DNA from 2 places in the Stenotrophomonas sp. STEN030 genome. Region 2 is predicted to be linked to the other one. Evidence: riboswitches for the same ligand, from Rfam matches in the RefSeq annotation. Region 2 holds a riboswitch; the other holds the start of a gene.
The links. Region 2 has a riboswitch for thiamine pyrophosphate ahead of ACVOLR_RS10255 (TonB-dependent siderophore receptor). Riboswitches for the same ligand answer to the same signal wherever they lie in the genome.
Positions count from the first base shown of each region.

Region 1: another riboswitch for thiamine pyrophosphate. It lies ahead of thiC (phosphomethylpyrimidine synthase ThiC); the one in region 2 lies ahead of ACVOLR_RS10255 (TonB-dependent siderophore receptor).

Region 1 is NZ_JBRREB010000020.1:31,927-48,041, forward strand. It holds gene leuD (3-isopropylmalate dehydratase small subunit) at 1-79, opposite strand, end outside; gene leuC (3-isopropylmalate dehydratase large subunit) at 79-1,497, opposite strand; gene ACVOLR_RS08865 (2-isopropylmalate synthase) at 1,533-3,086, opposite strand; gene ACVOLR_RS08870 (threonine dehydratase) at 3,083-4,183, opposite strand; gene ACVOLR_RS08875 (ACT domain-containing protein) at 4,295-4,546, opposite strand; gene ilvG (acetolactate synthase 2 catalytic subunit) at 4,530-6,257, opposite strand; gene ilvC (ketol-acid reductoisomerase) at 6,390-7,364, opposite strand; gene ACVOLR_RS08890 (AfsR/SARP family transcriptional regulator) at 8,006-8,833, shown strand; gene ggt (gamma-glutamyltransferase) at 9,106-10,809, shown strand; gene ACVOLR_RS08900 (BCCT family transporter) at 10,922-12,502, opposite strand; TPP riboswitch at 12,773-12,874, shown strand; gene thiC (phosphomethylpyrimidine synthase ThiC) at 12,990-14,864, shown strand; gene ACVOLR_RS08910 (DUF4136 domain-containing protein) at 15,004-15,561, shown strand; gene ACVOLR_RS08915 (ion channel) at 15,618-16,115, shown strand, end outside.
Region 2 is NZ_JBRREB010000024.1:37,913-54,027, forward strand. It holds gene ACVOLR_RS10220 (hypothetical protein) at 1-1,115, shown strand, start outside; gene uvrC (excinuclease ABC subunit UvrC) at 1,112-2,959, shown strand; gene pgsA (CDP-diacylglycerol--glycerol-3-phosphate 3-phosphatidyltransferase) at 2,967-3,581, shown strand; tRNA gene ACVOLR_RS10235 (tRNA-Gly) at 3,630-3,705, shown strand; tRNA gene ACVOLR_RS10240 (tRNA-Gly) at 3,765-3,840, shown strand; tRNA gene ACVOLR_RS10245 (tRNA-Gly) at 3,899-3,974, shown strand; gene pnuC (nicotinamide riboside transporter PnuC) at 4,108-4,704, opposite strand; gene ACVOLR_RS10255 (TonB-dependent siderophore receptor) at 4,701-6,875, opposite strand; TPP riboswitch at 6,945-7,040, opposite strand; gene ACVOLR_RS10260 (phosphotransferase enzyme family protein) at 7,084-8,220, opposite strand; tRNA gene ACVOLR_RS10265 (tRNA-Gly) at 8,538-8,613, shown strand; tRNA gene ACVOLR_RS10270 (tRNA-Cys) at 8,686-8,759, shown strand; gene ACVOLR_RS10275 (hypothetical protein) at 8,975-9,442, shown strand; gene ACVOLR_RS10280 (hypothetical protein) at 9,489-9,902, shown strand; gene ACVOLR_RS10285 (PDZ domain-containing protein) at 10,267-10,941, shown strand; partial or broken gene ACVOLR_RS10290 (IS3 family transposase) at 11,025-11,816, opposite strand; gene ACVOLR_RS10295 (leucine-rich repeat-containing protein kinase family protein) at 11,821-13,020, opposite strand; gene ACVOLR_RS10300 (4Fe-4S dicluster domain-containing protein) at 13,167-14,249, opposite strand; gene ACVOLR_RS10305 (hypothetical protein) at 14,246-14,533, opposite strand; gene ACVOLR_RS10310 (group III truncated hemoglobin) at 14,716-15,099, shown strand; gene hemN (oxygen-independent coproporphyrinogen III oxidase) at 15,185-16,115, shown strand, end outside.

The DNA of each region.
Region 1 (16,115 bases), on a different contig from region 2:
CCGGAATGATCTGGTCGGTGTCGATATTGGTCTGGCGCAGCACCACGCTGCGCGAAACGATGCGGGTCAGTGCGGCCATCACGCCACCTCCTTGGCAAACAGATCGCGGGTATCGGCAACGCGGCCATTCACCGCCGCCCATGCCGCACTCATCGGCGAAGCCAGCAAGGTGCGCGAGCCCGGCCCTTGGCGGCCTTCGAAGTTGCGGTTGCTGGTGCTTACCGCCAGCTGCCCCGGTGCGACCAGATCACCGTTCATGGCGATGCACATCGAGCAGCCCGGCTCACGCCATTCGGCACCGGCGGCACGCACGATCTCGTGGATGCCTTCGGCCTCGGCATCGCGCTTGACGATCTCCGAGCCAGGCACCACCAGCATGCGCACACCATCGGCGACGTGGCGGCCGCGCAGTACCTGCGCAACTTCGCGCATGTCGCTCAGCCGGCCATTGGTGCAGGAACCAACAAACACCACGTCCACCGGCGTGCCAATCAAACTGTGGCCGGCTTCGAACTTCATATAGTCCAAACCCTTCTGCGCGGCGGCATCGTTGGCAGCCGGGATCGGCGCATCAACGGCAATCGCGGTGCCCGGGTGCGTGCCCCAGGTCAGGGTCGGGCGGATGTCGGCGGCATCGATCTGCACTTCCACATCGAAGCGTGCGCCTTCGTCGCTGTTCAATGAGGACCAGTACGCCACGGCCTTGTCGAAGTCGGCGCCCTTGGGGCCGCGCGGGGTCTTGGCGACCCAGTCGAAGGTGACCTGGTCCGGTGCCACCATGCCGGCGCGGGCGCCGGCTTCGATCGACATGTTGCACAGGGTCATGCGCTGTTCCATGTCCATCGCGCGGATCGCCGAGCCACGGAATTCCAGCACATGGCCGGTGCCACCATTGACGCCGATCACACCGATGATGTGCAGGACAACGTCCTTGGCACCCACGCCCGGCGCAACGGCGCCATCGACGGTGATGGACATGGTCTTGGCCTTGCGCTGCAGCAGGCATTGCGTGGCCAGCACGTGGCCGACTTCGCTGGTGCCGATGCCGAACGCCAGCGAGCCGAATGCGCCATGCGTGGAGGTGTGGCTGTCACCGCAGACGATGGTCATGCCGGGCTGGGTGAAACCCTGCTCCGGAGCGATGACGTGGACGATGCCGCGGTTGGCCGAGGACAGGTCGAACAGCTCGATGCCGTACTCGGCGCAGTTCTTGGCGAGGGTTTCGACCTGCGCTTCGGATGCCTTGCTGGCGTAGGGCAGCTTGCCGTCGGGGCCGGCCGGCAGGGTCGGCGTGGAGTGATCCATCGTCGCCTTGGTGCGATCGGTGCGGCGCGGCTTCAGGCCGCGGTCGCGCAGCTCGGTGAAGGCCTGCGGCGAGGTGACCTCATGGATCAGGTGCAGGTCGATGTACAACACGGCCGGCGCGCTGTCGCTTTCGGGAACGACAACGTGGGCGTCCCACAGTTTGTCGTACAGGGTTTTGGGTGCGGAGCTCATTGGTTCGTTCCGTTGCCTATGTTCTGCCGTCGCGCTCAGGCGCTGACGGCTTCCTCGGTGGTGCTGCTTTCACGCTGGCGCAGCAGGCGGTTGGTGACATCCAGCCACGCCAAGGCGCTGGCTTCGATGATGTCACGGCTGGTGCCGGTGCCTTCGAGGATCTCACCTTCGTGGCGCACGCTCAGGTTGGCTTCGCCGCGCGCATCGGCGCCGATACCGACGCTGTGCACGTGGTAGCTGTCCAGGGTCAGCTGTACGCCGGTGGCGGCCGACAATGCAGAGAACAGGGCATCAACCGGGCCGTCGCCCTGCGCGGTTTCGGCCACGCGGTTACCTTCCGGATCAGACAGCTCGACCAGTGCATTGGCGCGGCTGCCGACATCGCTGATGGTCATCGAGGCCAGGCGGTAGCCGTCGCTGCTGGAGGTGCCCTGCATCAGGGTCTGCAGGTCGGCGTCGGTGACCACGCGCTGCTGCTCGCACAGTGCCTTGAACTGCTCGAAGATCAGCTTCAGCTCTTCTTCTTCCAGCCAGTAGCCCAGCGCACGCAGGCGTGCCTCGACCGCGGCGCGGCCGCTGTGGCGGCCCAGCACCATCTGCGAGGACTCCCAGCCCACGTCTTCCGGACGCATGATTTCGTAGGTGTTGCGGTTGCGCAGCATGCCGTGCTGATGGATGCCGGACTCATGCGCGAACGCGTTGGCGCCGACAATGGCCTTGTTGCGCTGGACCGGCATGCCGACCAGACGCTGCAGCAGCTGCGAGGTGGGCACGATGCGCTGGGTGTCGAAGCCGGTATCGAAGTTGTAGAAGGCGTTGCGCACCTTCAGCACCATCGCGATTTCTTCCAGCGCGCAGTTGCCGGCACGCTCGCCGATGCCGTTGATCGAACCTTCCACCTGCCGCGCACCGCCTTCGATGGCAGCCAGCGAGTTGGCCACGGCCAGGCCCAGGTCGTTGTGGCAGTGGGTACTGAACACCACCTTGTCGGCACCGGCCGCATTGGCGATCACGTGCTGGAACATCGCGCGGATTTCTTCCGGCGTGGTGAAGCCAACCGTGTCGGGCAGGTTGATGGTGCGCGCACCGGCGGCGATCGCGACCTGGGTGACCTCGGTCAGGAAGTCCAGTTCGGTGCGGGTGGCGTCCTCAGCGGAGAACTCGACATCGTCCAGATAGCCGCGCGCCATGCTCACATGCTTGTGCACCGATTCCAGCACCTGTTCCTTGCTGATGCGCAGCTTGTGCTCGCGGTGCAGCGGACTGGTGGACAGGAACAGATGCAGGCGCGGGCGCGCTGCGGCTTCCAATGACTTCAGTGAGGTTTCAATATCGCCGGCCAGGCAGCGCGACAGCACTGCCAGGACCGGCTGTCGTACCTCGCGGCAGATCAGGGCCATGGCTTCGCGGTCGGACTGCGAACTTGCGGGGAAACCGGTTTCGATCACGTCCACGCCCAGTTCCGCCAGCGCCCTTGCCATCACCAGCTTCTGTGGTGGGGTCATGCTGCAGCCGGGTGATTGCTCACCGTCGCGCAGGGTCGTGTCGAAGATGGTAATTCGCGGGGTATTGTTGGTTGGAGTATTCACCAGAGGGTCTCCTCGACTGCGGCGGTAACGGAAAATTTGGGGGATTCGGATTTGGAACTGCGCTGTGTCGATGCAACGACACGGCTTCTAAGTCGTTCGGCGTTACGCCGTCGAGGTTTGCGCGGTGGACTGGGGCGTACTTCAGACAACAAGGTCGACAATACCGTGGCATCGATGTTGCCGCCGGATACCACCGCACACTTACGCTTGCCGGAGACGCGGCGGCCAGCGGCCAGTGCCAATGCACCAGCACCTTCGGCGATGACGTGTTCCTCCAGCGCCAGCCGCACCAGGGTTTCGCGCAGCTCGGCTTCACGCACGATGACCACATCGTCGAGCAGGCTGGCGCAGAGGCGGCGGGTGAGGAAGCCCGGGATTTTCACCTTGACGCCGTCGGCCAGGGTCGGCACCGGGTCGATCTCGCGCACGTCGCCCTTGATCGCGCGGGCCATCGAGTCCACGCCTTCAACCTGCGCACCGATGATGCGTACGCCCTGCGATTTCAGGGCCAGCGCGACGCCGGAGGCCAGGCCGCCGCCGCCGATCGGCACGATCACCACGTCCGGTGCATGCGGTGCCAACTCGATGCCCAGCGTGCCTTGGCCGGCGATTACGTCGGGGTCGTCGAAGGCGGACAGGAAGCGGTAGCCGTTCTGCTCGGCCAGTTCGCGGGCGAAGGCGAAGGCCTCGTCGTAGCTGTTGCCGTGTTGGCGCACGGTGGCGCCCCAATGCTGGACGCCGGCAATCTTGGTGGCGGGTGCGCCATGCGGCATCACAGTGATGGCCTGCACGCCCAGCCGATGCGAGGCCCAGGCGACGCCTTGGGCGTGGTTGCCTGCGGACGCGCAGATCACCGGGCGTTCGTCGCCGCGTTCCAGTGCAGCCAGCATCGCGTTCAAGGCGCCACGCACTTTGTAGGAGCCGGTGCGCTGCAGGTTTTCCAACTTCAACCAGGTGCCGAAACGCTCGGCGTAATGCAGTGGAGTAGGCGGCAGAAAACGGCGCAGGCGTGCCTGCGCGGCCAATACGTCGGCAACGCTGACGTTCAACGCGTCAGCGGGTGTTGCAACTGCGACGGCGCGGCCACGGTCAGGCATGTACGTGGCCGTCACCGGATACGAGCGAACCAGCTGTCGGCTGTTCGCGTCGAAGAAGACGCCTCCGTTGTTTGCGGCGGCGTACTACCGGTACGCCACTTACATCGCTGCTCATACGCTGGCACCTGCTACGGCCACCAGTTGCACGGATTCGCAGTCATAGACTTTCTGCAGCTGGTGGCACAGGGTTTCCGGCGGGCGCGTGCCATGGATGTCCATCTGCACGTGCCAGCGGCCGGCATCGTCGGCATTGCGATTGCCGGCGATGTTGCTGGGGGCAAAGCCGCGCCGTTCGACCATGCCGATCACGCGCACCAGCGCGCCTTCGGCAGGCTTCAGCACCAGGTCAAGCCGGTATTGCATTGGAACTCTCCTGCGCTGCCTTGGCGTGGGCTGGGTTGCTGTCCAGCATGGTGCTGTTGGCGTTGTTGGGTGGCACCAGCGGCCACACGTTGGCGCGTGCATCGATGGACACATGCAGGAACGCCGGGCCGGGCGTATCCAGCATGGCGGCCAGTGCATCTTCAACCTGCGCGCGCTGGGTGATGCGGGTGGCGGGGATGCCGAACACCTGCACCAGCGCGGCGAAATCCGGGTTGTCGGACAGGTCGATCTCGCTGTAACGCTCGGCGAAGAACAGCTCCTGCCACTGGCGGACCATGCCCAGCGAGGAGTTGTCCAGCAGCACGATCTTCACCGGCAGGCGGCAGCGGGCGATGGTGGCCAGCTCCTGCACGTTCATCATGAAGCTGCCATCACCGGAGACCAGCACCACGGTGCGATCGGGGCAGGCGAACTGCGCGCCCATCGCCGCCGGCAGGCCGAAGCCCATCGTGCCCAACGCGCCGGATGTCAGGTGATTGCGCGGGTGATTGAAGCGGCAGTGCTGCGCCACCCACATCTGGTGCTGGCCGACATCGCAGGCGATCACGGTATCCGGCGGTGCCACTTCGCTCAGCCGCTTCAGCAGCGCCGGGGCATAGATGTCATGGCCGGGGGCGTCATAGCGGGCGGCGAACTTTTCACGGTTGGCGGCACAACGTGCACGCCAGCTGTTGCAGCTGCTGCGGATGCTGGTCAGTGCCTGCAGGCCGGTTTTGACGTTGCCGGGAATGGCGATGTCGACCGCGCGCAGCTTGGAGATTTCGTAGGCATCGGCATCCAGATGGATGACGCGGGCGAACGGGGCGAACTCAGCCAGCTTGCCGGTGGCACGGTCATCGAAACGGGCACCGACCACGATCAGCAGGTCCGACTCCTGCACCGCCATGTTGGCGGCGCGGGTGCCGTGCATGCCCAGCATGCCCAGGTATTGCGGATGATTGGCCGGCAATGCACCCAGGCCGCGCAGGGTCAGCACGGTCGGAATGCCGGAGCTTTCGACGAAATGACGGAACTCGCCAACCGCATCGGCCAGACCGATGCCGCCACCGCCGTAGATCACGGGTTTTTCGGCCGCGGCAATCATTTCCACCGCAGCAGCCAGGCGTTCGGCTGACGGTGCCGGTACCGGATCCACCGATGCAGGCACGTGCTCGGGCAGATGCGAGGCATCACCCAACTGCACGTCCTTGGGCAGGTCGATCAGCACCGGACCGGGCCGCCCTTCGCGGGCGACACGGAAGGCTTCGGCAACCACGTGCGGCAGCTCATCAACGCTGCGCACCAACCAGCTGTGCTTGACGATCGGCAAGGTCATGCCGAACACATCCAGTTCCTGGAACGCATCGGTACCCAGCAGCGGGGTAGCGACCTGACCGGTCAGGCACACCATCGGTACCGAGTCGAGCATGGCGTCGGCAATGCCGGTGACCAGGTTGGACGCACCCGGGCCGGAAGTGGCCACGCATACGCCTACCTTGCCGCTTGCGCGGGCATAGCCATTGGCGGCCAGTGCGGCGCCTTGCTCGTGTCGTACCAGGATGTGCTTGAGGCTGGAGTCCACCAATGCGTCGTAGAACGGCATGATGGTGCCGCCCGGGTAGCCGAACAGCGTTTGCACGCCTTCGGCTTCCAGGGCCTGCGTCAGCCAGCGTGCGCCGTTACGGGGCGCAGCGGGGGTGGAAGTGTTCATGCAGCGACCTTTGCCTGTTGCGGGTGGGGGACCGCGGGATGGAACCTGGCTGCGACCGTAGCGTGCATGCCCCGTGGCCCGCGCTTGGCGCGGGACACGGGATGTTGCGCTGGACGATTCGCCGGCACGTTCTTACGCCGTCTGACCTTGCAGCCAAACCATCTTGGCGCGCAGTTCCTTGCCAACCTTTTCGATCGGGTGTTCCTTGTCGGCCTGCTGGAACTTCTTGTAGTTCGGCAGACCGGCTTCGTACTCGGCTTCCCAGTTCTTGGTGAAGGTGCCGTTCTGGATGTCGGTCAACACGTCCTTCATGCGTGCCTTCACCGAGGCATCGATGACGCGCGGGCCGCTGACGAAATCGCCGTACTGCGCGGTCTCGGAGATGAACTCCAGCATGCGGGTGATGCCGCCTTCGTAGAACAGGTCGACGATCAGCTTCAGTTCGTGCAGCACTTCGTAGTAAGCGATTTCCGGCTGGTAACCGGCTTCCACCAGCGTTTCGAAGCCGGCCTGCACCAGCGAGGAAGCACCGCCGCACAGCACGGCCTGCTCGCCGAACAGATCGGTTTCGGTCTCTTCCTTGAAGGTGGTCTTGATGATGTTGGCGCGGGCGCCGCCCAGGCCAGCCGCATAGGCCAGTGCGAACTGCTCGGCCTTGCCGCTCTTGTCCTGGTAGACCGCGTAGATGCACGGTACGCCGCGGCCGATTTCGTACTCGCGACGCACCAGTGCGCCCGGGCCCTTGGGTGCGACCAGCACCACGTCCAGGTCGGCGCGCGGCTCGATCATGCCGAAATGCACGTTCAGGCCGTGCGCGAACAGCAGGCAGGCGCCCTGCTTCATGTTCGGGGCCAGTACCTCGTTGTACAGCTTCTTCTGCACCATGTCCGGGGTCAGCACGGCGACCAGGTCGGCGTCCTTGACCGCTTCGGCCGGGCTCTTGACGGTGAAGCCATCGGCCTGGGCCTTGACCTCGGTGGGGCCGCCGGCGCGCAGGCCGACAACCACGTCGAAGCCGGATTCACGCAGGTTCATGGCATGGGCGCGGCCCTGGCTGCCGTAACCGACGACGGCGATTTTGATCTGGGGCAGTTCGTTGGTGCTCATGGTGCTTGGTTTCCTTGCAATGAAGAGAGTCAGGCAGAAATAAAAACGGCCGTTGCGTCAGGACGCAGCGGCCGGGGCGGGCGGGGCAGGCACCATGCAGGTCGCAGCGCTGCGGCAGGCGGCGTTGGCGGTGTGTTTGTTGGAGGTGTCTGGGGTCGGATACATGGTTTCAGATGAAATAGAAGCTGGAAACGAAAAACCCCGCGCCGGGGCCGGTGCGGGGTCTTTGTTCGAATCTGGCATTTTCTGCTACGCGCCAGCTCGCCCCGCCCCTGTAGGTTCGGTAATAAGTACGAGTACAAGCAGCGACGCCGCGGCGTGAGCCGGGGTCGAAAGCGTGTTGGCGGTGGTGTTGTGGCGTTGCAGCATTCGTCGAGATAACCACCGTAGGTAGGTGCGTGTCAACGCTTGCAGGTGTGATTTTCTGGATTCGGTGCGTAAGCCCCGCCGTGGCGGCATGGTTGCGGCTGAAACCTACATGTTCAATCAACGGCTGAGGCTGGATTGCGCGGATTCGGGCCAATCCGGAAGCTTGGATTGGCGCGGGAGAAAAATATTGCCCGGTGGTGATTGGATCGCGCCGCTTTTGCCGGTTTAGGAAGTAAGAGGCTCTTTTCTGGGCCTGCCGGAGGATGGAAGCCATGATGCAGTTAACAGGACAGGACATCACGTGTGCAGGCGTGCACCGCTGTGACGGACCCAGCGGCGAGCTGACGCCAGGTCTGGTGCAGCTGATGGGCCAGGGGGTTGGCCTACCTGCACCGCTGATCTATCGGAAGGGGTGGGCCCTGCTCGGCTACCTGGCGATCGAGTCCAACCGCATGCATTCGCGGACGGCGCTGGCGGCGTTGTTGTGGCCAAACCTGGGTGAGACCAGCGCCCTGACCAACCTGCGTCAGGTGCTGAGCAACCTCAATCGCTTCTGCAGCCTGGCATTGGGGGAGCGCAGGCTGCGCATCGAGCGCTCGGCGGTTGGTCTGATGCGTGGCAGTGAGCCACTGTTCGATGTCGATCTGCTGCAGCAGATGCCGTGTGAGTCGATTCACCTGATGGCCGAGCAGCGGGTGTTCCTGGATGGAATGGAGGATATTGCCGATTCCAACTTCCAAAGCTGGCTGGCCAGCACCCGGCAATTGCTGGACGCGCAGCTGCTTGATGCGGCGGCGCGCTGCTGCGATGAAATGCTGGATGCAGCGCGTTGGGAGCCTGCCGTACAGCTGGCCAGTGCCTTGAGTCAGCTTGATCCCTGGAACGAGGCACATACCCGGCGGGTGATGCGCGCCCATGCCGGCACTGGCATGCGTGCTGCGGCGCTCACTGTCTACCAGCGATTCGAATCGGTACTGCGGCAGGAGCTGGGTCTGGATCCAGGCCAGGAGACGCGCGGCCTGCTGGAGCAGATCAGTAGCGCGCCCAGCGGCGGACACGAGGCAGCTGGCTTGATGGGATTGGCGTCTGCGCGGATGTAGGGCTGGGTTGCCAGTGGTGATCTGCGGGCCTGCTGTTTGTCTGTGGGAGCGGCGTGAGCCGCGAAGCTGAGCTTGCTCAAACCGCTTCATCTGAAGATGTCTATGCATCGCGGCTGACGCCGCTCCCACAAAGACTGTCCGATGCCTGTGGTCCAGCTTGGCTGGTTCGAGCACTTGGATGACGGGGAGTGCAGCACGAGGCGCACGCGCAAGACGTGCGTCGTTGCGGTGGCTGGGCTATCGTCCAGCCATTCCCTTGTTGGTTGCCCGCCATGCTGCGTACCGCGTTGTTGCTTGCTCTATCTACTGTGCCGGTAACGGCGTTTGCCGCAGACCGTATCACCGGGCATGAATTTGCCACCCGCTCGGAAGTCATCGCGCCGCATGCAATGGCGGCCACGTCGCAGCCGCTGGCCACACAGATCGCACTCGACGTGATGAAGGGCGGCGGTTCTGCGATGGACGCGGCTATCGCCGCAAATGCTGCGCTGGGCTTGATGGAACCTACCGGCAACGGCATTGGCGGCGACCTGTTCGCGATTGTCTGGGACCCGAAGACGCAAAAGCTCCATGGCTACAACGGCTCGGGCCGTTCGCCGCGCTCGCTGACGCTGGCGGAGTTGCAGCGGCGCGGTTTGAAGGAAATTCCAGCAACCGGACCACTGCCGGTGTCGGTACCCGGCGCGGTGGATGGCTGGTTCGCGTTGCACGAGCGCTTCGGTCGCAAGCCAATGGCGGAGAATCTGGCGCCGGCAATTGCCTATGCGCGCGCAGGGCATCCGGTATCGGAGGTCATCGCCTACTACTGGGATCGCTCGGTGCCCAAGCTGTCGCAGTATCCAGGCTTCAAGGAGCAATTCACCATCGATGGGCACGCGCCGCGCAAGGGGCAGATGTGGCGTAATCCGAATCTCGCAAACACCTTGCAGCAGATTGCCGACGGCGGCCGCGACGCATTCTACAAAGGCGACATCGCCCGCAGCATTGGTGACTACTTCAAGGCCAATGGCGGCTATCTGAGCTACGAGGACATGGCCGCTCACCAAGGCGAGTGGGTCGATCCGGTCAGCAGCAATTACCGTGGCTATGACGTGTGGGAGCTGCCGCCGAATAGCCAGGGTATCGCCGCGCTGCAGATCCTCAATGTGCTGGAAGGCTACGATTTCTCGAAGATTCCCTTTGGCTCGGCAGAACATATCCATTTGTTCGTCGAGGCCAAGAAACTGGCCTTCGCCGATCGCGCACGCTTCTACGCGGACCCTGCATTCTCGCCTGCGCCGGTACAGCGGCTGATCTCCAAAGAGTACGCCGCACAGCGGCGTGCGCTGATCTCGATGGACAAGGCCTTGAAGGAAGTGCAGCCGGGCACGCCCAGGCAGTTGGAGCAGGGCGACACCATCTACATGACCGTGGCTGATGCCGACGGCATGATGGTGTCACTGATCCAGTCCAATTATCGCGGCATGGGCAGCGGCATGGCGCCGCCGGGGCTGGGCTTCATCCTGCAGGACCGCGGCGAGATGTTCGTGCTGCAGAAAGATCACCCCAACGGTTATGCACCGGGCAAGCGGCCGTTCCAGACCATCATCCCGGCCTTCATCACCAAGGACGGCAAGCCGTTCGCCAGCTTTGGTGTGATGGGCGGCGCGATGCAGCCGCAAGGCCATGCGCAGATCGTGATGAACCTGGTCGATTTCGGCATGAACCTGCAGGAGGCCGGCGACGCACCGCGGATCCAGCATGAAGGCTCCACCGAGCCGACCGGGCAGGCCACGGCGATGAGTGACGGCGGCGAGGTCAATCTTGAAACCGGCTTTGCCTATGAGACGGTGCGCAGCCTGATGCGCAAGGGCCACCGCGTGGTGTTTGCCGACGGTCCTTATGGTGGTTATCAGGCGATCATGCGTGATCCGGAGAGCGGCGTTTACTATGGCGCTTCGGAAAGCCGCAAGGATGGGCAGGCTGCGGGTTATTAAGGCTCGTTGCTGAGCAAGCGGTGCTGTAACTGCGCCCATCCGTCGGCCAGAGCCAAAGGGGAGGGCGCTTTGAACTTGAGTGCAACTCCGGGACGCCGCCGATTGTCTGTAGTCAGGGGTCGGCGTTGGTGTCTGCTTCTGCGGCCATGCGTGCTTCTTCCTGCGCTGCCTGCTCGCGTTCGATCCACGCCTCCATCATGTGTCGCGCGCGCTGTGCGAGCCGACGTTGGCGGTTGTGCTCGGCGTCCAGTACCCGGTACAGCGAAATCATCACCAGCACCATCAACAACGCGAATGGCAATGCTGCAATGGTGATCATGCCCTGCAGTGCTTCAAGACCGCCTGCCAGCAGCAGCACCGCAGCGATCAGTGCAATGGCAATGCCCCATACCAGCTTGCGCGACAACGGAGGATCGCCGGCGTCATCGGTGGACATGCTGGCCAGCACCAGTACCGCAGAATCGGCGGAGGTGACGAAGAAGATGACCAGTAGTACCAGCGCCAAGCCCGACAGCAGCAACGAGGCCGGCATGCTGTCGAACAGCGTGAACAATACCGTTTCATAGCCATTGCCCAGCGCCTGGACCAGATCGGCCTGACCAAACAGCTGCGCCCACAGCGCGGTGCCGCCAAACACCGAGAACCACAGGAAACCGAGCAGGGTTGGCGCCAGTACCACCCCGACCACGAACTCGCGGACGCTGCGGCCGCGCGACACCCGCGCAATGAACGCGCCCACGAACGGCGCCCAGGCGATCCACCAGGCCCAGTAGAAGATGGTCCAGTCCGCGACCCAGGTGCTACCCGAGAAGGGCGACATGCGCAGGCTCATTGTCACCAGCTGGTTGAGGTAGGAGCCCAGCGTGGTGGTAAAGGTATCGAAAATAAAGCCGGTGGGGCCGAGCACCAGCACTGCGGCCAGCAGCAACGCCGCCAACGCCAGATTGAAGTTGGACAACCACTTGATGCCACGGTCCACGCCGCTGGTGGTGGAGATCATGTAGAGCACGAAGGCGATGGCGATGACGGTCATCTGCAGTGGCACGCCTGCGCTCACGCCGAACACCCGTTGCATGCCGGCGGCGATCTGGATGGTGCCGAACCCCAGCGTGGTGGCGACACCGATGGCAGTGGCTACCACGGCGGCAATGTTCACCAGCTTGCCGACCCAGCCACGATGATGGCGGCCGATGACCGGTTGCAACATGTCGCTGATCAGACCCCGGCCATTGCGGTTGTACTGGAACCAGGCCATTGCCAACCCGATCAGCGCATAGATCGCCCACGGGTGCAGGCCCCAATGAAAGAATGAGTAGCGCATCGCGGCACGGGCGGCATCCATGCTTTGCGGCGTCAGGCCTTCCGGCGGGGTGACGAAATGCGATACAGGCTCGGCCGCCCCCCAGAACACCAGGCCGATGCCCATGCCAGCGGCGAACAGCATCGACAGCCAGCTTGCACGGGAAAAGTCCGGCTCGGCGTCTTCGCCACCGATGCGCAGGCTGCCGAAGCGCCCGAACGCCAGATACAGCAGGAACGACAGCGTCAAAAACACGATCAGCAGGTACATCCAGCCGGCCCCGCGCACAACCTGGGTCAGCGCGGCCTGCACCACGTCGTTGAAGGGGCCTGGCGCGAGGCCAGCAATCAGCACCAGCAGCGCGACCAGTGCGATGGAGACACGAAACACCATGGAGGAGCTTCTCCGATCAAATAAGCGATTGAGGGGAGCGAGCCAGAGCTTGCAGGACAACCGGCGTGCACGATGGCAACGGGCCGGGAAAGGGGGAGCGGCAAGCGCCGCAAGGCAGTCATTGGGAACCAGCCGCAGCAGCATGCTACTGAATGGCACGTCACGATTACGTTAGTGAGCTGTGAGGTCATGTGCTTGACGGCTGTACCCGCAGCTAGCCAATCCTCGTTCCCGCCGGGTTGGCATTCTCGTCGATTGCAGGTCTAATGACGCCCGAAGCGGGGGTACCGCGGCCACTGGGCCACGGTTGAGACATACCCTTCGAACCTGATCCGGCTCATACCGGCGTAGGGAAGCTTCGTGTGCCGCCAGTCGATGTGCCCGCAATGGGCCAGGACCGGCTGGCGTACGCCTTCGCTTCGTTCCGTCATGCGAATCCCTCGCGTGGCCTTCGCACTTCGCGTGTGGATAGACAGGACGAATGCCAATGAACGCACAGCCCAGCCTGCAGCAACAGGCCCAGCAACTCTCCGAGTCGGTGACCCGGCCGATACCCGGTTCGCGCAAGATCTTCGTCGGGGGCTCGCGCCCGGACCTGCAGGTGCCGATGCGTGAGATCGCGCTGACCCGCACACCAACCCTGTTTGGCGGCGAAGAGAATCATCCGGTCACCGTGTATGACACCTCCGGCCCGTATACGGACCCACAGGCCAATATCGATCTGGCAGTTGGGCTGGCGGCGGTGCGCAGCGCCTGGATCGAGGAACGCGGCGATACCGAGCAGTTGGCCGGGCTCAGTTCAGAGTTCGGTCGTGGTCGCCAGCACGATGCCAGACTCGATGCCGTGCGTTTCCCCGGCCGCACGCTGCCCCGGCGTGCCATCGGCACTGCCAATGTCACCCAGATGCACTATGCGCGCCGTGGCATCGTTACCCCTGAGATGGAATACGTCGCCATCCGCGAGAACCAGCGACTGGACGCGGTGCGTGATGCCGGTCTGCTTGCGCAGCATCCGGGGCAGAGCTTTGGTGCCAACATCCAACAGATCATCACGCCGGAGTTCGTACGCGATGAAATTGCGCGTGGCCGTGCGGTGTTGCCGAACAACATCAACCATCCCGAGTGCGAGCCGATGATCATCGGCCGCAACTTCCTCACCAAGATCAACGCCAACATCGGCAACAGCGCGGTGTCGTCGGGTATCGCCGAGGAAGTGGAGAAGCTGGTGTGGGCGATCCGCTGGGGCGGCGATACGGTGATGGATCTGTCTACCGGCAAACATATCCATGAGACGCGCGAATGGATCGTGCGTAACTCGCCGGTGCCGATTGGCACCGTGCCGATCTACCAGGCGCTGGAGAAAGTCGATGGTCGCGCTGAAGCGCTGACCTGGGAGATCTTCCGCGACACCTTGATCGAGCAGGCCGAGCAGGGCGTGGACTATTTCACCATCCATGCCGGCGTGCTGCTGCGGCATGTGCCGCTGACGGCAAAGCGCGTTACCGGCATCGTCTCGCGCGGTGGCTCGATCATGGCCAAGTGGTGCTTGGCACATCACAAGGAGAACTTCCTTTACACACACTTCGAAGATATCTGCCAGATCATGAAGGCGTATGACGTCTCCTTCAGTCTCGGTGACGGCCTGCGCCCGGGCTGCATTGCCGATGCCAATGACGCGGCGCAGTTCGGTGAACTGGAAGCGTTGGGCGAGCTGACCAAGATTGCGTGGAAGCACGATGTGCAGACCATCATCGAAGGCCCCGGCCATGTGCCGATGCAGCTGATCAAACAGAACATGGACAAGCAGCTGCAGGAGTGCGGTGAAGCACCGTTCTATACGTTGGGGCCACTGACTACCGATATCGCGCCGGGTTACGACCACATCACCAGTGCGATCGGTGCGGCGATGATCGGCTGGTATGGCACGGCGATGCTTTGCTATGTGACGCCGAAGGAACACCTGGGTCTGCCCAACCGGCAGGACGTGCGCGACGGCATCATGGCTTACAAGATCGCCGCGCATGCCGCCGATCTGGCAAAGGGCCATCCGGGCGCACAGGTCCGTGACAACGCCTTGAGCAAGGCGCGCTTCGAGTTTCGTTGGGAAGATCAGTTCAACCTCGGTCTGGATCCGGAGAAGGCCAAGGAATTCCATGATGAGACGCTGCCGAAGGACGCGCACAAGTTGGCCCACTTCTGCTCGATGTGCGGCCCGCATTTCTGCTCGATGAAGATCACCCAGGATGTGCGTGAGTACGCTGCCGAGCAGGGGGTGGATGAGGCGCAGGCGCTGGTGACCGGGATGGCCGAGAAATCGGCGCAGTTCCGCGAGCAGGGCGCGCAGGTCTACCGGGTCGAATAAGCCGGTGAGTCGGGGCCGGGCATCCACGCGGGTGCCCCGGCCGCTGATTGACGCCAGCACGGGTACGGACGTGTTAGCGTGCAGCCGTCCACACCAGGGGTAGATCATGAAACTTCGCTTTGTTTCTCTGCTTTTCGTCTTGTCCACGCTGCTCCTGCTGGGCGCCTGCGCCAGCACCCCGCGCGTCGCCAGCCAGGCAGATCCTACTGCCGATTTTTCGAGCTACCGCAGCTTCGCGTTCTTCAGCCCGCTGGCGCTTGAGCAGCACGGCTATACCACCATCACCAGCAACCGCATCCGCGCGGCGGTGCGCGCGCAGATGGAGTCACGCGGTTACCGTTTCGATGAAGCCAATCCGGACCTGTGGGTGAACCTCAACGCCTATATGCAGGACAAGACCCAGGTCACCACGATGCCGGAAGTGGATTACGACTATTACTACAGCTATCGCGCCCGCGGTTATGTTGCCGTGCCGTACTGGCGCGACCGCACTGATGTACGTCAGTACACGGAAGGCACCTTGAACGTGGACGTGGTGGATGTGCGGAAGAAGCAACTGGTTTGGGAAGGCGTTGCGGTCGGCACAGTCGGACGGCTGAAGCCGGAACAGCGTGGCGAGCGGATCGATGCGGCGGTGGCAGCGATCTTTGCCACCTATCCGTATCGCGCCGGGATGGCAGCTAGCCCGACCCCCTGAGCTCCGCGCCTGCGGGCTTTGGATCAACTACACCGCTCGGCACTGGCAATGAAAGGATGCGTATGCACTCGCGCTTGAGGTGGATCGTGATGGCGCGCAGGCACCCGTCGGCATGGTTGCTGGCGGTGCAGCTGCTCGGTGTACTGCTCTACCCTGCGATGGAACACATGCCGGCCGGACGCGCGCTGTTCGGCGCGTTCGGCATGCTGGTGCTGGGTTTGGCGGTATGGGTGGTGCGGCGTAGCCCGCTGCTGTTGTGGCTGGCGTTGACGCTGGCGATCCCGGCGGTGGTGTTCTCGGTCGCCGGTGCATTGTTGGGGCGCCATTCGCTGATCGCGGTAGCGCAGGCATTCGAGAGCCTGCTGTATTTCTATACCTCATGTAGCTTGATTGCCTACATGCTGCAGGACCACAAGGTGACCCGCGATGAGCTGTTTGCCGCCGGCGCCACTTTTACCTTGCTGGCTTGGGCATTCGCGTTTGCCTATTCAGTATGCCAACACGTCTATCCAGGCAGTTTTGTCGCCACCAGCGAGGGTGATTTCAGGAGCTGG
Region 2 (16,115 bases):
CCTGGCGCCGGTTTGACGTGCAGTCCTGGCCAACCCTGCTGATGCTCGATGCCTATGGGCAGGAACAGGAGCGCTTGGTCGGCGCGACCGGTGATCTGGAGCGGGCCTTGAACAGTCTGGGTGAAGGCGTGGTGCGTCCGCTGGACGACGACGCCTACGGCGTCCGCGAGATCAACGCCGAGCCGCGCCTGCCGCTGCTGTTCCCGGCCGGTCTGGTAGCTACGGCAGATCGCCTGTATGTGGCCGACACCGGTCATCACCGGATTCTTGAGTGCAACCATGATGGCCGTGTGCTGCGCCAGTTCGGTCTGGGCAGCGCCGATCTGATCAATGGCGGTACCGGCGAGGCAGCCTTCAATCGTCCGCAGGGCTTGGCGCTGGTGCGCGAGATCCTGTATGTGGCCGATACCGGCAACCATGCCTTGCGCAGCATCAATCTGATCAGCGGGCAGGTGGACACTTTGTGTGGCAACGGCCGTGCCGGTGATCCGCGTGCCGGCGTGCTTGCCCAGCCCTGGGACAGCCCGCTCAATCACCCGGCAGCGGTGGCGGTGGCGGACAACCAGGTCCATATCGCGATGGCCGGTGACAATCACATCTGGAGCTATGACCTGGGCACGCGCGAGCTGCGCTGGCGTGCCGGTGCCGGCGCTGTGGAAGTGCGCGATGGCAGTGGCCATCTGGCCGCATTCGCGCAGCCCTGCAGTCTGGTTGCGGTCCAGCAGACGCTGTATGTCTGCGATGCGCTGGGCTCGGCGATCCGTTCGGTACAGCTGCGTGGCGACCTGGTGCAGACGCTGGTCGGGCAGGGGCCGTGGGAGTCGGGCAATGTTGATGGCCCGCGCCTGCGTGCACGTCTGCAGTACCCGTTGGCCCTGGCAATGGGGCCGGATTCACCGCTGTTGTGGATTGCCGATGCCGGCAATGGTTCGCTGCGCACCCTGCGTCTGGGTGGTGGTGACCTGTCTACGGTCAATCTGCCGCGTCGTCTGCATGGTCCGGCCGCGTTGGCAGTGGCTGCAGGCGCGATCTGGATTGCCGAAGCCGACGCACACGCCGTGCTGCGTTTTGATCCACTCAGCGGCGAACTGAGTGAAGTGCCGATTGAAGGATGACCGACGTAGTTGCCAATGAATTCGATGGCAAGGCCTTCGCTGCGGCACTGAGCACCGCACCAGGTGTGTACCGGATGTACGCTGCCGATGACACCTTGCTGTACGTGGGCAAGGCCGGCGCGCTGCGCAAGCGCGTAGGCAGCTATTTCAACGGCTCGCCGAAGAGCCGGCGCATCATGATGATGCTGTCGCAGGTGGCGCGGATGGATGTCACCGTTACTCGCACCGAGGCTGAAGCGCTGCTGCTGGAAAACCAGCTGATCAAGTCGCTGAACCCGCGCTACAACGTCTCGCTGCGTGACGACAAAACCTACCCGCAGGTGTTGCTGACCCGTGAGCAATGGCCGCGGATTGCCTTGCATCGCGGTCCACGTGCATTGCCCGGGCGTTACTACGGACCGTATCCCGGCGTTGGCGCGGTACGCGAAACGCTGAACCTGATGCACAAGCTGTTCAAGCTGCGCAGCTGCGAAGACAGCGTATTTCGCAACCGCTCGCGGCCCTGCCTGCAGTACCAGATCGGCCGTTGCAGCGCGCCCTGCGTGGAGCTGGTGCCACAGGCCGAATACGACGAATCGGTGCGGCGCGCGGCGATGTTCCTGGAAGGCAAAAGCGATCAGCTTGCCGAGGAGTTGATGCAAGCGATGCAGCAGGCCAGCGATGCACTGGAGTTCGAGCGTGCCGCGCGGCTGCGTGATCTGGTGGCGTCACTGCGCAGCATGCAGAACCGGCAATACGTGGATGGGCGTGCTGCCGACCTGGACGTGCTGGCCTGCGCAACCCAGGGCGCCAGCGCCTGCGTGATGCTGCTGGCGTTCCGCGATGGCCGCAACCTGGGTACGCGCGCGTTCTTCCCGCGTACCAATGGCGAAGACAGTGCCGAGGAAGTGTTGGCAGCGTTTGTCTCGCAGTATTACGTCGAACATGAGCCGCCGGCTGAAGTGTTGTTGGATCGGCAGATTCCGGATGCGGAGATGATCGAAGCCGCGCTCAGTGCCTCGGCCGAGCGCAAGGTGGCGCTGAAGTGGAACGTGCGCGGTGAACGCGCCGGCTACGTGGAACTGGCCAGCCGCAATGCGCAGATCACCCTTGTCGCCGAGATGGACAGCGCTGGTGCGCAGCAGGCGCGCAGCGAAGCGGTACGGCAGATGCTGGGTCTGGCCGAGCCGGTCAAGCGCGTGGAGTGCTTCGATATCAGTCACACCATGGGTGAGGCCACGGTGGCCTCGTGCGTGGTGTTTGATGCTGCCGGCCCGGTGCGCGCGCAGTACCGGCGCTACAACATCAGTGGCATCGAGCCGGGCGACGATTACGCAGCCATGCGTCAGGCCATCGACCGCCGCTTCCGCCGTGCGGTGGAAGAGGGCGGGGTGTTGCCGGATGTATTGCTGATCGACGGTGGCGCCGGACAGTTGGCGCAGGCACAGGCGGCGCTGGCTGACCTCGGCGTGGAAGGGGTGATGCTGGTAGGAGTGGCCAAAGGCGTGGAGCGCCGCGCCGGCCACGAAGCGCTGGTGCTGCCTGATGGTCGCGAGCTGCGCCCCGGCGCGGCGTCACCGGCCCTGCAGTTCATCCAGCAGGTGCGTGACGAGGCCCATCGCTTTGCCATTACCGGCCATCGCGGGCGTCGCCAGAAGGCGCGCATGACCAGCAAACTCGAAGATATTCCCGGTATCGGCCCGCGCCGGCGCGCCAGCCTGCTCAAGCATTTCGGCGGGATTGCCGGTTTGAAGGCGGCAGGTGAGGCTGAAATCGCCCGCGTGGAAGGCATCAATGATGCCCTCGCTGCGCGTATCTACGCTAACCTTCATGGTCTGTCGGTACCCGATCCGGCGGCGGAGTAAGTTTGTAATGAAATTGACCATCCCCACCTGGCTGACATTGCTGCGGATCATGATGATCCCGGTGCTGGTGCTGGTGTTCTACTTGCCCTATGCCTGGACCAACTTCGCCTCGGCGGCGATTTTCGGCCTGGCGGCGATCACCGATTGGCTGGACGGCTGGGTGGCGCGCAAGTACGAGCAGCATTCGGCGTTCGGGGCATTCCTGGACCCGGTGGCGGACAAGTTGATGGTGGCGGTGGCCTTGTTCCTGATCGTGCAGGGGCATCCGACGCCGTGGATGGCGTTCTGGGCGGCGGTGATCGTGGGCCGTGAAATCGCAGTATCGGCGTTGCGCGAGTGGATGGCCGAGATCGGCCAGCGCGCCAAGGTGCGGGTGGCGATGATCGGCAAGGTCAAGACCACCGCGCAGATGGTGGCGTTGCTGTGCCTGTTGTACTCGGTGTCGCCCAATACCTCGTACAAAACCATCTGGATGGGTGAACCGGTTTTCCATATTGGTGACTGGATGTTGGCCATCGCGGCTTTGCTGACTCTGGTGTCTGCGCTGCAGTACCTGCGTGCGGCTTGGCCGAGCCTGCGTGAAGATGAAAAAGCTGCGCGCAATGGTGCGGTTAAAAAGTGAACAGGCTGTTGACACTGTGGCCAATGCATGTAGAATTTCGCCTCCCAAGCGGGAATAGCTCAGTTGGTAGAGCGCAACCTTGCCAAGGTTGAGGTCGCGAGTTCGAGTCTCGTTTCCCGCTCCAGTTTCAAACATCTTTCCACGCGGTTTATGGGTAGATGAGTAAATAGATGTAGCAAGCCTGCGGGAATAGCTCAGTTGGTAGAGCGCAACCTTGCCAAGGTTGAGGTCGCGAGTTCGAGTCTCGTTTCCCGCTCCAGTCTTGCGATACATCTTCGAATGCTGGTTGCTTGTTTTTCAGGCGCCGCATTCAATCCGCGGGAATAGCTCAGTTGGTAGAGCGCAACCTTGCCAAGGTTGAGGTCGCGAGTTCGAGTCTCGTTTCCCGCTCCAGATAATGACCTGCAGATTCCATGTGAAATCTGCAGGTGAGAAAAGGCCCCTGACGGGGCCTTTTTTATTGTCTGCAATTTGCCTTCAGCCAGCTGTTGCCGGCAACGGCAGCAGTGGCGATGCGAAGGATCGCTCAGCGCGCGCCGTGCGGGAGCGGTTCGGTGGTTGGGGAGTTGGCAGCCGCACTCCATGCACGCAGCCCGATCACGGCAAGACCGAGGAAGAATACGTACAGCGCCGCAGTCACGTGCAGTGACTTGAACATATAGGCGCCCACGTAGACCACATCGACCACGATCCACAGCCACCAGGTGGCGGTGTGGCGGCGTGCCTGCCACCACTGTGCGACCAGGCTCAATCCGGTCAGCATCGCGTCCAGCCACGGCAGCGATGCGTCGGTGAAGCTGTGCATGCCGGCACCAAGGGCGATGCCGCCGAGCAGGCCGATGCCCAGATCACGCAGCATCTTGCTGCGTGACAGGGGCACGATGCGCACGCTGCCTTCGTCGGCGGCGTGGCGGCGCCAGTTGACCCAGCCGTAAACCAGGAAAACGGCGAAGGCGAGCTGCAGCAGCGTGTCCGAGTACAACTTGGCTTCGGCGAACACCAGTGCGTACAGCGCCACCGACAACAGGCCGACCGGCCAGGCGACCATCCGCCGTTGTGCCATCAGCCAGACGCCGAGGATGCTGCATAGCGCGGCCGACCATTCGAGCGTTGCGCCGCTCACAGTGCGATGCTCACCGATACGCGTGCCTGCCGCGGTGCGCCCGGGAACAGGTAGTAATCGCCCATGCTGCTGCCGGTATCGCGCCAGTAGAAGCGATTGAAGAGATTGTCCACCGACAGGTTCCAGTTCACTGCGTGGCCTTGCAATTGATGCTGGAAGCCCAGGCCGGCATCGAACACGTTGTAACTCGGTGCGCGAACTGCACCATCAGCACGCGCGGTATTGGCCGAGGCGTAGCGCCAGCCGCCGGTCAGGTCCAGCCCTTCAACGAAGGGCAGCGCATAGCTCAGATGCACGCTGGTGCGCAGCTTGGGCACGTTGACCAGTTGGTGACCTTCGTAACTCGGCGTGCCGGTGTCGCGCGCACGCGCCCGCAATACGCTGGCGCTGGCGGTGATCTGCAGTGCATCGGTGAGCTGGCCGTTTGCGGTCAGCTCCAAGCCGACGTGGGCCTGCTTGCCTTGCTCGACGAAGGTGTAGCCGACATCACTGCCGTCGGGCTTTGCGTACTGGTACGGCTGGGTGGTGCGGAACAGTGCAGCGCCCAGGGTCAGTTGCTCGCTGCTGGCGTACTTCACGCCGACTTCGAGCTGGCGCGATTGCACTGCCGGCAGGAAGGTATCGGCATTGGCAGTCCAGAACGGTGCTTCCTGGCCGAGCGAGATGCCTTCGACATAGCTGGCGTAGGCATTGATGCTGTCGCTGGCCTTCCACATCACCGCGGTCTGCGGCAGGAAGCGCGATAGACGGCTGCGACGTTCTGGGTTGCCACGCTTGTCGTAGGCGCGCTCGTCCAGGCGCACGTAGCGGCCGCCGGCCAGCCACTGCCAGTCTTCATTGAGCTGGATGCGATCCAGTGCGAATACCGCGGTCTGGCGGCTGTCCAGGCGACGTGCGGACGCGCCCGGCATCAGCGGCGAGGGCTCGAATACCGGCAGCTGCTTGTCATGGATGTTGACCGTGCCTACGTACTCGTTGACGTTGCGGCGCTTGTCGACGGTGCGACGGAACCGGTCAGCACCGATGGTCAGCTGATGCCCGATGCTGCCGGTGTCGAAGCTGCCGCGCAGCTCGGCGCGCAGTTCCTGGTTGCGACGGGTGTCGTCCGGGCTGCGGTAGTCGTAGATGTCGTAATCGCCGTTAGGCGCGAAGTAATTGCCGGGCACGCTGCCATCGGCGCATTGCGCGGCGTAGTAGCAGCCATAGGCGAAGGCGACGTTGTCGTCGATCACCGTGCGGCTGTGGCTGACGGCAATGCGCGATTGCCAATTGGCGTTGAAATCGTAGGTGTGCAGTGCGGTGATGTTGGTGCTGGCGATGCCTACCGGCTTCTGCCACGGCTGATAGCCGAGCAACTGCTCACGGTCCACGCCGGTCGGCAGTTCACGTCCGCCCAGCAGCTGGTAGCCGGAGGCCGAGCGCTGCGCGCTGGTCTGGTAGTTGGCGTCGACTTCGAGCTTGCCGCGCTCGCCGATCAGCCAGTCGGTCGCCAGTGAATAGAAATTGCGGCGGCCATCGGCATGTTCGATATAGGAAGCGCTGTCGTCCCACGCTGCGTTGAAGCGCAGGCCGATGCGCGGGGTCAGCCAATGGCCGACGTCGATGGCGGCGTAGCGCGAGCCTTCGTTGTCGGTGCCCAGGGTGACGGTGCGTACTTCGGCCGGCCGCTTGCCGACGTAGTTGATGATGCCGCCCGGCGCCATTACGCCGGCCGCCAGACCTGCTTCACCCTTGAGCACTTCAACGGCTTGCAGATTTTCCAGCGCCAGCCGCTGTTCACCGGCAATCGACATGCCGTTGAAGCGGTAGCCGGTGGCGGTGTCCAGCGCGAAGCCGCGGATGGCGACGTTCTGGTAATAGCCGACCGGGGCGTAGGCGTCGCCCAATGAGGCGTCATTGCTGGCCAGCTCGGACAGCGAACGCACCTGTTGGTGGTCAAGGAAGTCGCGGTCCAGCACGTTCATCGATGCCGGCGTGCTTTTCCAGTCGCCGCTGCCAAAGCTGTTGGCGCGGGAATTGTCTGCTTCCGGCTGACGGGCCTGTACGCGTACGGCGGCCAGTTCGGTCGGGGAGTGTTCGGCAGCAGCATCAAGGCCGGTGTCGCTGGCGTACAGCGGCAGGGCGGCGCTCAGGGCGAGAGACAACAGCGTGGGGCGCAGGCAGCGGTTCATTCGATTCGTCTTCAGGCAACAAGGGAGACGAAGCGAAGGCGCGCATGCGCAGCGCCAATGACGGCGCGACGGCTGCTGCTCAAAGCTCCCTACGCCGGTGCAAACCGGATCAGGTTCCAAGGGACTCTCTCAGCCTGGCAAATCCAGGCACCCCCGCTTCAGGGCGCCATTTCACTACAAATGCGAATGATTTGCGAGTCGGGCCGCTTCAGGCAGCGGCGTGCAGCGACTGCAGCAAGGCCTGGCCGGGGGCGCTGGCGAACCATTCGGGGTGGCCCAGCATGAACGGCCGCCAGGCCACATCGGCATTCGCGGTGGAGCCGGTGATGCCTTCGAAATATTCGACTTCAGACAGTGCAAAGTCGAAATGCACCATTGGCAGCAGGTCGGCCAGCAGGTGTACCCGCTCAGCCGACAAGGGCGCTACCTCGCGGTAGCCTTCGAGCAAGGCCAATGCGATCTCGACACGTACCGCCTCGGCGCCGCGTTCCAGTTCCAGCCAGGCGATGGCATTGCGCTCGATCGCCGTGGCCAGGTCGAACAGGGCGCTGGTGGGGGAGGCCAGGCCGAAGTCGAGCACGCTGCTGACTTCCATCGCATTCTCACCATGGCCCCACAGCAGGTTGGAGACATGCCAGTCGTTGTGTGCCCAGAGCCGAGGTTCGGCCTGTAGGCGTGCTGCCAGGCCGATGTGCCAAGACATGACGCTGTGCTGCAGTTGTTGCTCCCAAGGAATGCGCGACAAGTAGCAGGCCAGACCGGGTCGGTTGCAGAGATCGGCTTTGAGGGCCGCGATCGGGTCTTCCGCACGGATCAGCTCATCACGTGCGACCAGTAGGTGGGTGCTGCGCTGGGGCGCGTCATAGCTGGAGGAGGCGCGGTGCAGGGTGGCCAGCATGCGGCCGGCAGCGCGCGCGCGTTCGACTTCGGTCAGCAGCGTCCACGATGGGGCATCCCGGTACAGGTCCTGTCCATCGGCCACGGCGTGCAGCTCGTAGGTCCAGTCGCCATGTTCGATGGCGGTCTGGTCATCGTGGCCATGCAGGAGCTGGGTAACCGGCACCCCTGCCTTGGCGAGGTGGGTGATGAAGTGATGCTCTTCCTGCAGGCAAGCAGCGCTACGGACCAGTCGATGGTGCCGTTTGACGAAAACCTTGCTGTGCGAGCCCTGAACAATAGCTGCGGCCGACATCGGTCGCGGACTGTGCCAAAGCAGGGTGCTGCCAGCGTCCAGCTGCGGGTAGTAATGGCACAACCAGGCAAGCTCGGTCGCATTGATGGCGGGCCAGTCGGCGGCCACCTCATCATTGTTCAGGCCTTGCACACGGTGTGATTGCTGGGTCATCGGAACAGGCTAGGACAGGTGATACGAGGGAGGCGCGATGGTACGCCAGCCCCGCCAAGGCTGCTGAATGTAGTGCCGAGCCATGCTCGGCAGGGGCCTTCCCGGTGTAGTGCCGAGCCATGCTCGGCAAGGGGGCCTTCCCGGTGTAGTGCCGAGCCATGCTCGGCAAGGGCCTTCCCGGTAAAGCCCCAGCCAAGCATGGCTCGGTTCTACAGGGGTTGCAGATCCAGCGCAGACAGTCAAACAACCCATGTGAAAGGAATTGTTAAAAAGCGCTGGCGTGCCCCTGCCGAAGTCTGTATCATTCGCCCCACACCGCGGGAATAGCTCAGTTGGTAGAGCGCAACCTTGCCAAGGTTGAGGTCGCGAGTTCGAGTCTCGTTTCCCGCTCCAAATCGGAAAGGGCCCCCGCAGCGGGGTCTTTTCATGTCGAGGCGGTGTAGTGCTTCGGCGGTGCAATTGTTTGGCCTGGTAGCAGAGTGGTTATGCAGCGGATTGCAAATCCGCGTACGCCGGTTCGATTCCGACCCAGGCCTCCAAGTAGTAAGCAAAAAGCCCTGAGAAATCAGGGCTTTTTTGTTTTTCGTAATTTCTGGGCCTTTCGCGAAATATCCGCATTCCGGGGCGAGATGTCCCGTTTGCGACTCGTTTTCGCGTGGCAAACTCACGTCAGCATACCTAAAGTGCCTGTACGCGAGTTTGCTGGAAGGTCATGGCGACAAAACGAAAGCGGGGGGACTCCTAGCACTACATCGTGGGCGGGGTAGGGCTGCTTCCCAAGCCGATCTACCTCAGTTTTGGGGTGGAGAAGGAGGGGGATGAGTACGTTGCAAGGTTGGAAGCGTTGCTCGATCGGGGAGTGGTGCCGGAGGAGTTCGTAGCGCCAAAGACCGATCCCAAGCGCCTCCGCGGTCGCGTGTCGGAGTGCTGCAGTAAACAGGCCATCTCCGTCGATGATGCCAAGCTGCTGCCGGTTGTGTTGTCGCGACTTCTGATAGAAATGGCCATGGCCGACCTCACGTTCTGTTGGGTAACCGAATGGGTCGCCTCGATGAAGCGTGCCCACACTCTGTCGCCATCAACATTTCGGCACCAGGTCGGTGTCCAGTCCCGCGCGCTGGACTGGCTCGCGGCCCAAGGCGAGCTCCCGACAAACCCATTGCGTTTGCTTCCCCGGGGCTACTCGGCCTACACGGCCGATGGCGCCGCTGTACGGGCCTGATCCGAGCCGCGCGGACATAGTTCGCGTGTTTCACGGGATAACCTGATTGGCACTGGAGGAGCGCAATCGCCGGTCGCGCAGTTTTATCGACGCCCGGACTCTTTGGGGGATCACCGACTGCATCGCGCAGTTCGAGCGGGATCCAGGCGAGCAGACTCGTCGCAATCTGGGCGCGTTGAAGGCGCGCGCTGCCCTGGCCCGCGAGCAGCTATTTCCGGAGAGGCTGGAAGAGCGCATGCCGCAGATTGCTGCCGTAGCGATGGGCTACATGAAAGATGAGCGCTTGAGCAATCGCGAGCGAGCCGCGGCCATGGGGGTCAGCGAGTCTGCGTATCGCCAAGGTTGGTCAGGTGTTGTCGATTGGCTGCTGACCCGGATTGTAGAGGCGGAGCAAGATGCGGCGCGGGTGTTCAGCCGGTCGTTGCGTGAGGAAGGGTCGGCAGGTTTAGTTTTGATCTAAAGAGCGCAGGCCTGCAGACCTGCCCCGGCGTGCGGGAGGGGGGGAATGGGTGGCACAGTTCGCTATTGGTTCGGGACCCATTAGTATGAGCGGCCAGATCATTGTCACTTGTCCAGGGGGGGAAGAGGTGATTAAGTTAAGGTTGATGGCGCTTTGCGTCTTAGGGACTACTCCGGCTGCTGGATTCGCAAATGACCTATTTGCGGTTACTCCGTCGGGGAGTACCGAAATGTTCTTCTCAGGAAAGGCCGCGGAAGTAGCCGGGAAGATATCCGGGCGTTGCATGGATTTGCGATGGACAGTCGTATCATCCAACGAAACAACGGTTGTCTGCGACTCACCCTTGAGCACCGGGCAGTCAATTATGGGCCAACTGCTACTGGGCAACAGCTACTCGACGCCGCCCAAGCGATTCTTTCGTTTCAACATTAGCGAGAACGCCGGGATTTCGAGGGTGCAGGCTGCCGGATGGATGGAGACGCAAATGGCGTTCGGTCAGATCCAGCGGGTCGATTTTTCGGGGGCCGATTTCCACAACGGCATCATGGGCTTCATGGGGGCCGCCGGCGGGAAATTCCCGGTGGGGACAACGTTTCCGAATCATGTAGTCATGGGGGTTGACGTCGAAGCCACGCAACAAGGCCGCTACGGAGCTATGCGAATCACTGGGGTACGGCCAGACTCAGCCGCGATGCGAGCCGGGATCGTTGTCGGAGATGTAGTGACTCGAGTCGCAGGCCGCAGGTTCAAAAATGACGACGAATACCTGGCTGCCACAGAGAAGGCGGCCAGTTCCGCAACATATCCCGTCGAGCTTACGAGGAATGGAGCGACAATAAGCCTCACGTTGGATCGTGAGTTTCGCCCGGCTTATGTGGAAGAGGTGCTTGCAGAGGCAGAGCCCCGGAACACTCCATCAACAAGTACACCGTCGTCGTCAGTGGCGGATGAGTTAGCTAAACTACTGAAGCTGAAAGAGCAGGGAGTGCTGACGCAGGAAGAGTTTGATTCTCAGAAGGTAAAGCTTCTAACGCAATGACCTCTTCTTGGCGAATGCGCAGGTGATGCCTGTGCATTTTTGCCTTGCAGTCCTACTGGCGGCCTCCCAAATCTTGAGCCGATCTAGGGTAGAAAAATCGGCGTGTTTGGGGCTGTCCGAAATGCGTCGCCGAACTGCGCTGGCGCGGCATTTCCCAGGGACGAATGCGGACGGAAATGATTGTAGTCGGTTCTCCAGCTTTCGATCTTCTGGCGGGCGTCGTCAAGGGGCAGGAACCAGTGCACGTTCAGACATTCGTCGCGGAATGAACCATTGAAAGATTCGACGAAGGCGTTAACGGTCGGCTTGCCAGGGCGCGAAAAATCGATCGTAACGCCGTGATCGTATGCCTATTTGTCCAGAGCGATGCTGATGAATTCAGGCCCATTATTCGCCTGAACCCGGCGCGGTGAAACGCGTTCCTGCCGCAGGTGTTCCAGCGTTTCGACAACATCTTCGCTGCGTAGGCTCTGCCCCATGACAATGGCCAGGCATTCGCGGCTGAAGTTGTCGACCACGGTCAGCGATCGAAAACGGCGTCCATCGAACAGCGCATCGCTAACGAAATCCATGCTCCAGCTCTGGTTGGGAGCGGTGAGTACGGGTCGATCCAATCGATCCGCAGCGGCCCTGCGCCGCCGCGGTCGCTTTGAGCGCAGATTCAGCCCTGCCAGCTTGTACAGCCGATGCACGCGCTTGCTATTGATCGGCCAGCCTTCACGACGCAGCAGGATGTGGATGCGCTGGTAGCCGTAACGCACCCGCGTCTGGGCTATCTCCATGATGCGCCGCGTCAATGGCGCCCCCAGAATTTTGCGCACTGGTTTGTACGTCAACCCGGAAAGGGCCTGGCGCATCACGCCACATGCCCGCCGGCTGTCAGTTGCCGATGCGCGCCGCGATTTCATTTTCAAGGTGCGCAAATGCACGCCACTCGATTGCCTGCAGCTGTGTGCGTTGGGCAGGTGGCAGCGCGCCAATCAGCATCGCTGCGCCGAAGTCGCTCAGTACTGCCTCGCCGGTGGCAGGGTTCCACAGGATGTTATGGGCATACAGGTCGCCATGCAGCACGCCCTGCGCATGCAGGTGGGTGAGCGCCGCGCGGACGCAGCCCAGCAGGCGTTCGGCGATGGCGGGCGAAAAGCGCGCATCCGCTGCATAGACATCGCGCGTGCAGCTGGCAAGGCTGGGCGGGCCGGCAAGGTTGACGTATTGTGAGGAAAGCAAGGGCATCGCCACTGCCAATCGCCCTTGAGGGTGCCCTTCAACTACAGCCAGTGGCGTGAGCAGGTTCGGGTGCCCGGCTGCGACCAGCCCTGCAGCCAGCTCTGACTGCGGCGTCCCATCGCTGGTAAATGCCGCCTTGAATACTTTGACGGCAATCGTTTCGTTGCTGTGTTTGCGTGTGGCGCGATGGATGTGCCCACTCGCCCCTTCACCCAGCAGCTCGCCAATCTCCAAGTCGTCGTGGTGGATGGCATGGTGATGCGCATCCGCCAATGCGGTGTGTTCGGCATCCGCAGTCAGCGGATTGCCGGCCAATGCCGGCCAGGCCAGATTCGGCAAGGTAAGCAATGTCGCTGGAATTTCACTGAAGTGATTGCTGGCAATCCGCAGCAGCTCCAGTGCCTTGCAGTCACTGAGGTCGGGCAGGGCAGTGAGCTGGTTGCAGGAAAGCATCAGCTTCTGCAGTCGTGGCCGCTGGCCAAGCGCCGCTGGCAACTCACGAAGCCGGTTGTCGGTCAGGATCAACCAGCGCAGCCGTGCAGGCAGGCTGTGTGCGGATACCTGCGTAATCGCGCAGGCCTTGAAGCCGACCATCTCGAGCTGCTCGCACTCGCCAAGTGCAACAGGCAATTGCGTAAACGGGTTGTTGGAGCAGAACAGGATGCGCAGCTTGTGCAGCTGCCGCAGGTCATCAGGCAGCGAGGTGAGTTGGTTGCCGGAGAGATCCAACACTTCCAGCGTCTCGGCCAACGTGAACAGCGCCTGCGGGAATTCGGTCAGGCCGAGATTGACCAGTCGAACAGATTGGGCACCGCTGAGTGCGCCGCTTTTCAGATCTTCAAGGGTATGCATGCATGGCTAGTGTAGCGACACCCGGTACGAGACTTTTGTAGGAGCGGCGTAAGCCGCGAAGTAGGCTGATCATCAGATGGCACGGATGCCGAGGGTTCAAACAAGGTCAGCTTCGCGGCTCACGCCGCTCCTACGGGCATGCCTTGCTAGATGCTCGCGGCCGTGAACATCGCCAAGCCGATGCACAGCAGCATCAGGCCGGCGAACGCCAATGGTTTGATCCGCAATCTGGATGCGCTGGCATCGCCTTCTTCGCAAGCTGGGCGCGCGCGATGGATCAGATCCAACGGGTAGTGCTTGCTGGCCATCGCATCGTCACAGGCATCCATGCAGTTGCCGCATTCGATGCAGCTGCTGGAGCGGCCATTGCGGATATCAAGCCCGATCGGGCAGGCCGCAACGCAGGCGCCGCAGTCGGTACAGTCGCCCAGATGGACCGGGCTGAATTTGGGCATGGCGCCGGCAATGGCCGGGTGGGCGGCGCGGAATACATAGTCGGCCGCGGTGGTTGCATCGAGCAGCCCGCGTGATCGGTGCAGCACGCTGGCGTTGTCCTGGCCGCGCTGGCCACGCGGCTCACCGCGCGGCGCGTTGTATTGGATGCAGGGCATACGTGCATCGGCAATCAGCGGTTGCACGCGGCTGTAAGGGCAGAGATAGCTGCAGACTTGCTCGTGCAGATACACCACGTTTGCCCAGGTGGCCAGGCCGTAGAAACTGATCCAGAAGAATTCCCAGCCGCTGAGCGTGAGTGTGAGTGCGCCGTGCGCCAGCTCTGCGATAGGCGTGAAGTAGCCCACAAGGCTGATGCCAGTCCATAGCGAGATTGCCGCCCACAACGCGTGCCGCAGCGGTGTTCCCAGTGGCTTCGCCCTGCCTTTGAAATCGGTCAGGCGGGTCAATCTGCGGAACAGGCGGGTCAACACCGTCTGCGGGCAGGCATAGGTGCACCACAGGCGCCCGTAGAGGCTGGTGGCTAGGCAAAGCAGGGCCAATGCGGCCAGGGCAAGCCAGAGCAATGGTATTGACTGCTCCGGTTGCATCGAGATGCCGGTGACCTGGAACTGGCGTGCATCGATGTCGAGCAGCAACCAGGGCTTGCCGCCCCAGTGCAGCCACGGCAGGCCATAGAATGCCGCCAACATCGCCAGGCTGATGAGCTGGCGGAACCTGTCGCGTCTGCGCGCGTTGCCGGCGCTGGCTTCGCCGATGCTGCGCACTGGCTTCATTCGAAAACTTCCTCCTGCTCGCGTGCGGGGCGCAATAGCAGCGCTGTCACTGCGCACGCGCACAAGGTGCCAGCCCAGAACATGAAGAAGCCAAGCGAGTAGCCCACTTCACGGCTGATTACGTGCTGCGGGAAGCTGATCTGCTGCAGTTCCGGCGGGTCGATGAATGCAAAAAAAACCGCCGACATCACCGCCGCGGTAAAAAAGCTGGGCCACACCACGGCGCCCAGACGTTGGATCATTGGCAGCGGGCGGCGGATGCTGGAGTCGGCAGAAGCGGTCATTGTGGATTCCTGGGGGCCTCTTGGCGAAGGAATAGAATCGGGTTGGCAGCGCTACGGTTCAGCGCCAGCTGGTAACCCAGTGTGCAAGGCTAGGGGCTGCGCGCACGCGCGTCGTTGATCCTGATCAAGAACAGGATGTGGCCGGGCATGGTTGATTTGGGTCAGATAACAGGAGGTGTGTTGTGCGGGCTGGACCGGATGTATGCACTGAGGAAGAGGTTGAGCTGCTGGTTCGGCGCTTCTACGCGCGGGTGCGCGAGGATGCGGTGCTCGGGCCGATATTCGAGGCGCGGGTACACGATTGGGAGGCGCATCTGCTGCAGCTGATTGATTTCTGGTCGGCCCTGCTGCGCGGAACCTCGCGCTTCAGTGGTGCGCCCATGCCCAAGCATCTGGCCATCCCCGGGCTGGAATGGCCGATGTTCGAGCGCTGGCTGGCGTTGTTCGCACAGACCACGGCGGAGCTGGGAAACCCAGCGATGCAGTCCCTGGCCGATGAGGCGGCGGGGCGGGTCGCCGCCTCGATCTGGCGGCGCTACCAGTCCCCTTCGTTCCCGATACTCTGAACGGCAGGGTGGCTGGTCCTGTTCATGAATGGGCAAATTGATCTAACTCAAGGCGAGGGCGCTTGGGCAGGGGCAAGCTGGCAGCATGAACATGCCACTGCCGACCTCAAACGCCCTGGGCTGGACCTTCGATGCGGATCTGCTGCGTCGGCATGACCGGCCGGGGCCGCGCTATACGTCCTATCCAACCGCACCGCATTTTCATGATGGTTACGGTCAGGCGCAGTTCTGCGCGGCGGTAGCGCGTAGCAACGCGGCCGGGCGGCCGATGTCGCTATATGTGCATGTGCCGTATTGCAGCAGCCCGTGTTTCTACTGTGGCTGCAACCGCGTGATCAGCCGCGATCGCAGCAAGGGCGAGCATTATGTCGACCAGCTGCTGGTGGAAGCGGATTGGTTGGCGCCGCTGTTTGCACGTGAGCGCGAAGTGGTGCAGCTGCATCTGGGCGGCGGCACCCCCAACTTCCTGGCCCCCGATCAGCTGCGTCGATTGATTGGTGGACTCGAGAAACTGTTCAATTTCAGCCAGAGCAGTGCACGCGATTTCTCTATCGAGCTGGACCCGCGCTCGGTCAGTGTCGACGACATCGGTGTGCTGGCAGAGCTGGGCTTCAATCGCGCAAGCCTCGGCATCCAGGACTTCGACCCGCAGGTGCAGCAGGCGATCAATCGCGTGCAGGAAGTGGATGAGACGATGGCCATCATCCAGGCCTGTCGCGACTACGGCATGCGTTCGGTCAACGTGGATCTGATCTATGGTCTGCCGTTGCAGACACTTGCCGGTTTTGGCCGCACGCTCGATACGGTGATCCAAGCGCGCCCGGATCGTCTGGCGATTTACGGCTACGCGCATCTACCGCATATGTTCAAAGCACAGCGCCAGATCCAGGACCGCGATCTGCCCGACCCGGAGCAGAAGCTTGCGTTGCTGGGGCTGGCCGTCGAACGGCTGTCGGCGGCCGGTTACCAGTACATCGGCATGGATCATTTCGCGTTGCCGGAAGAAGACCTGTCGC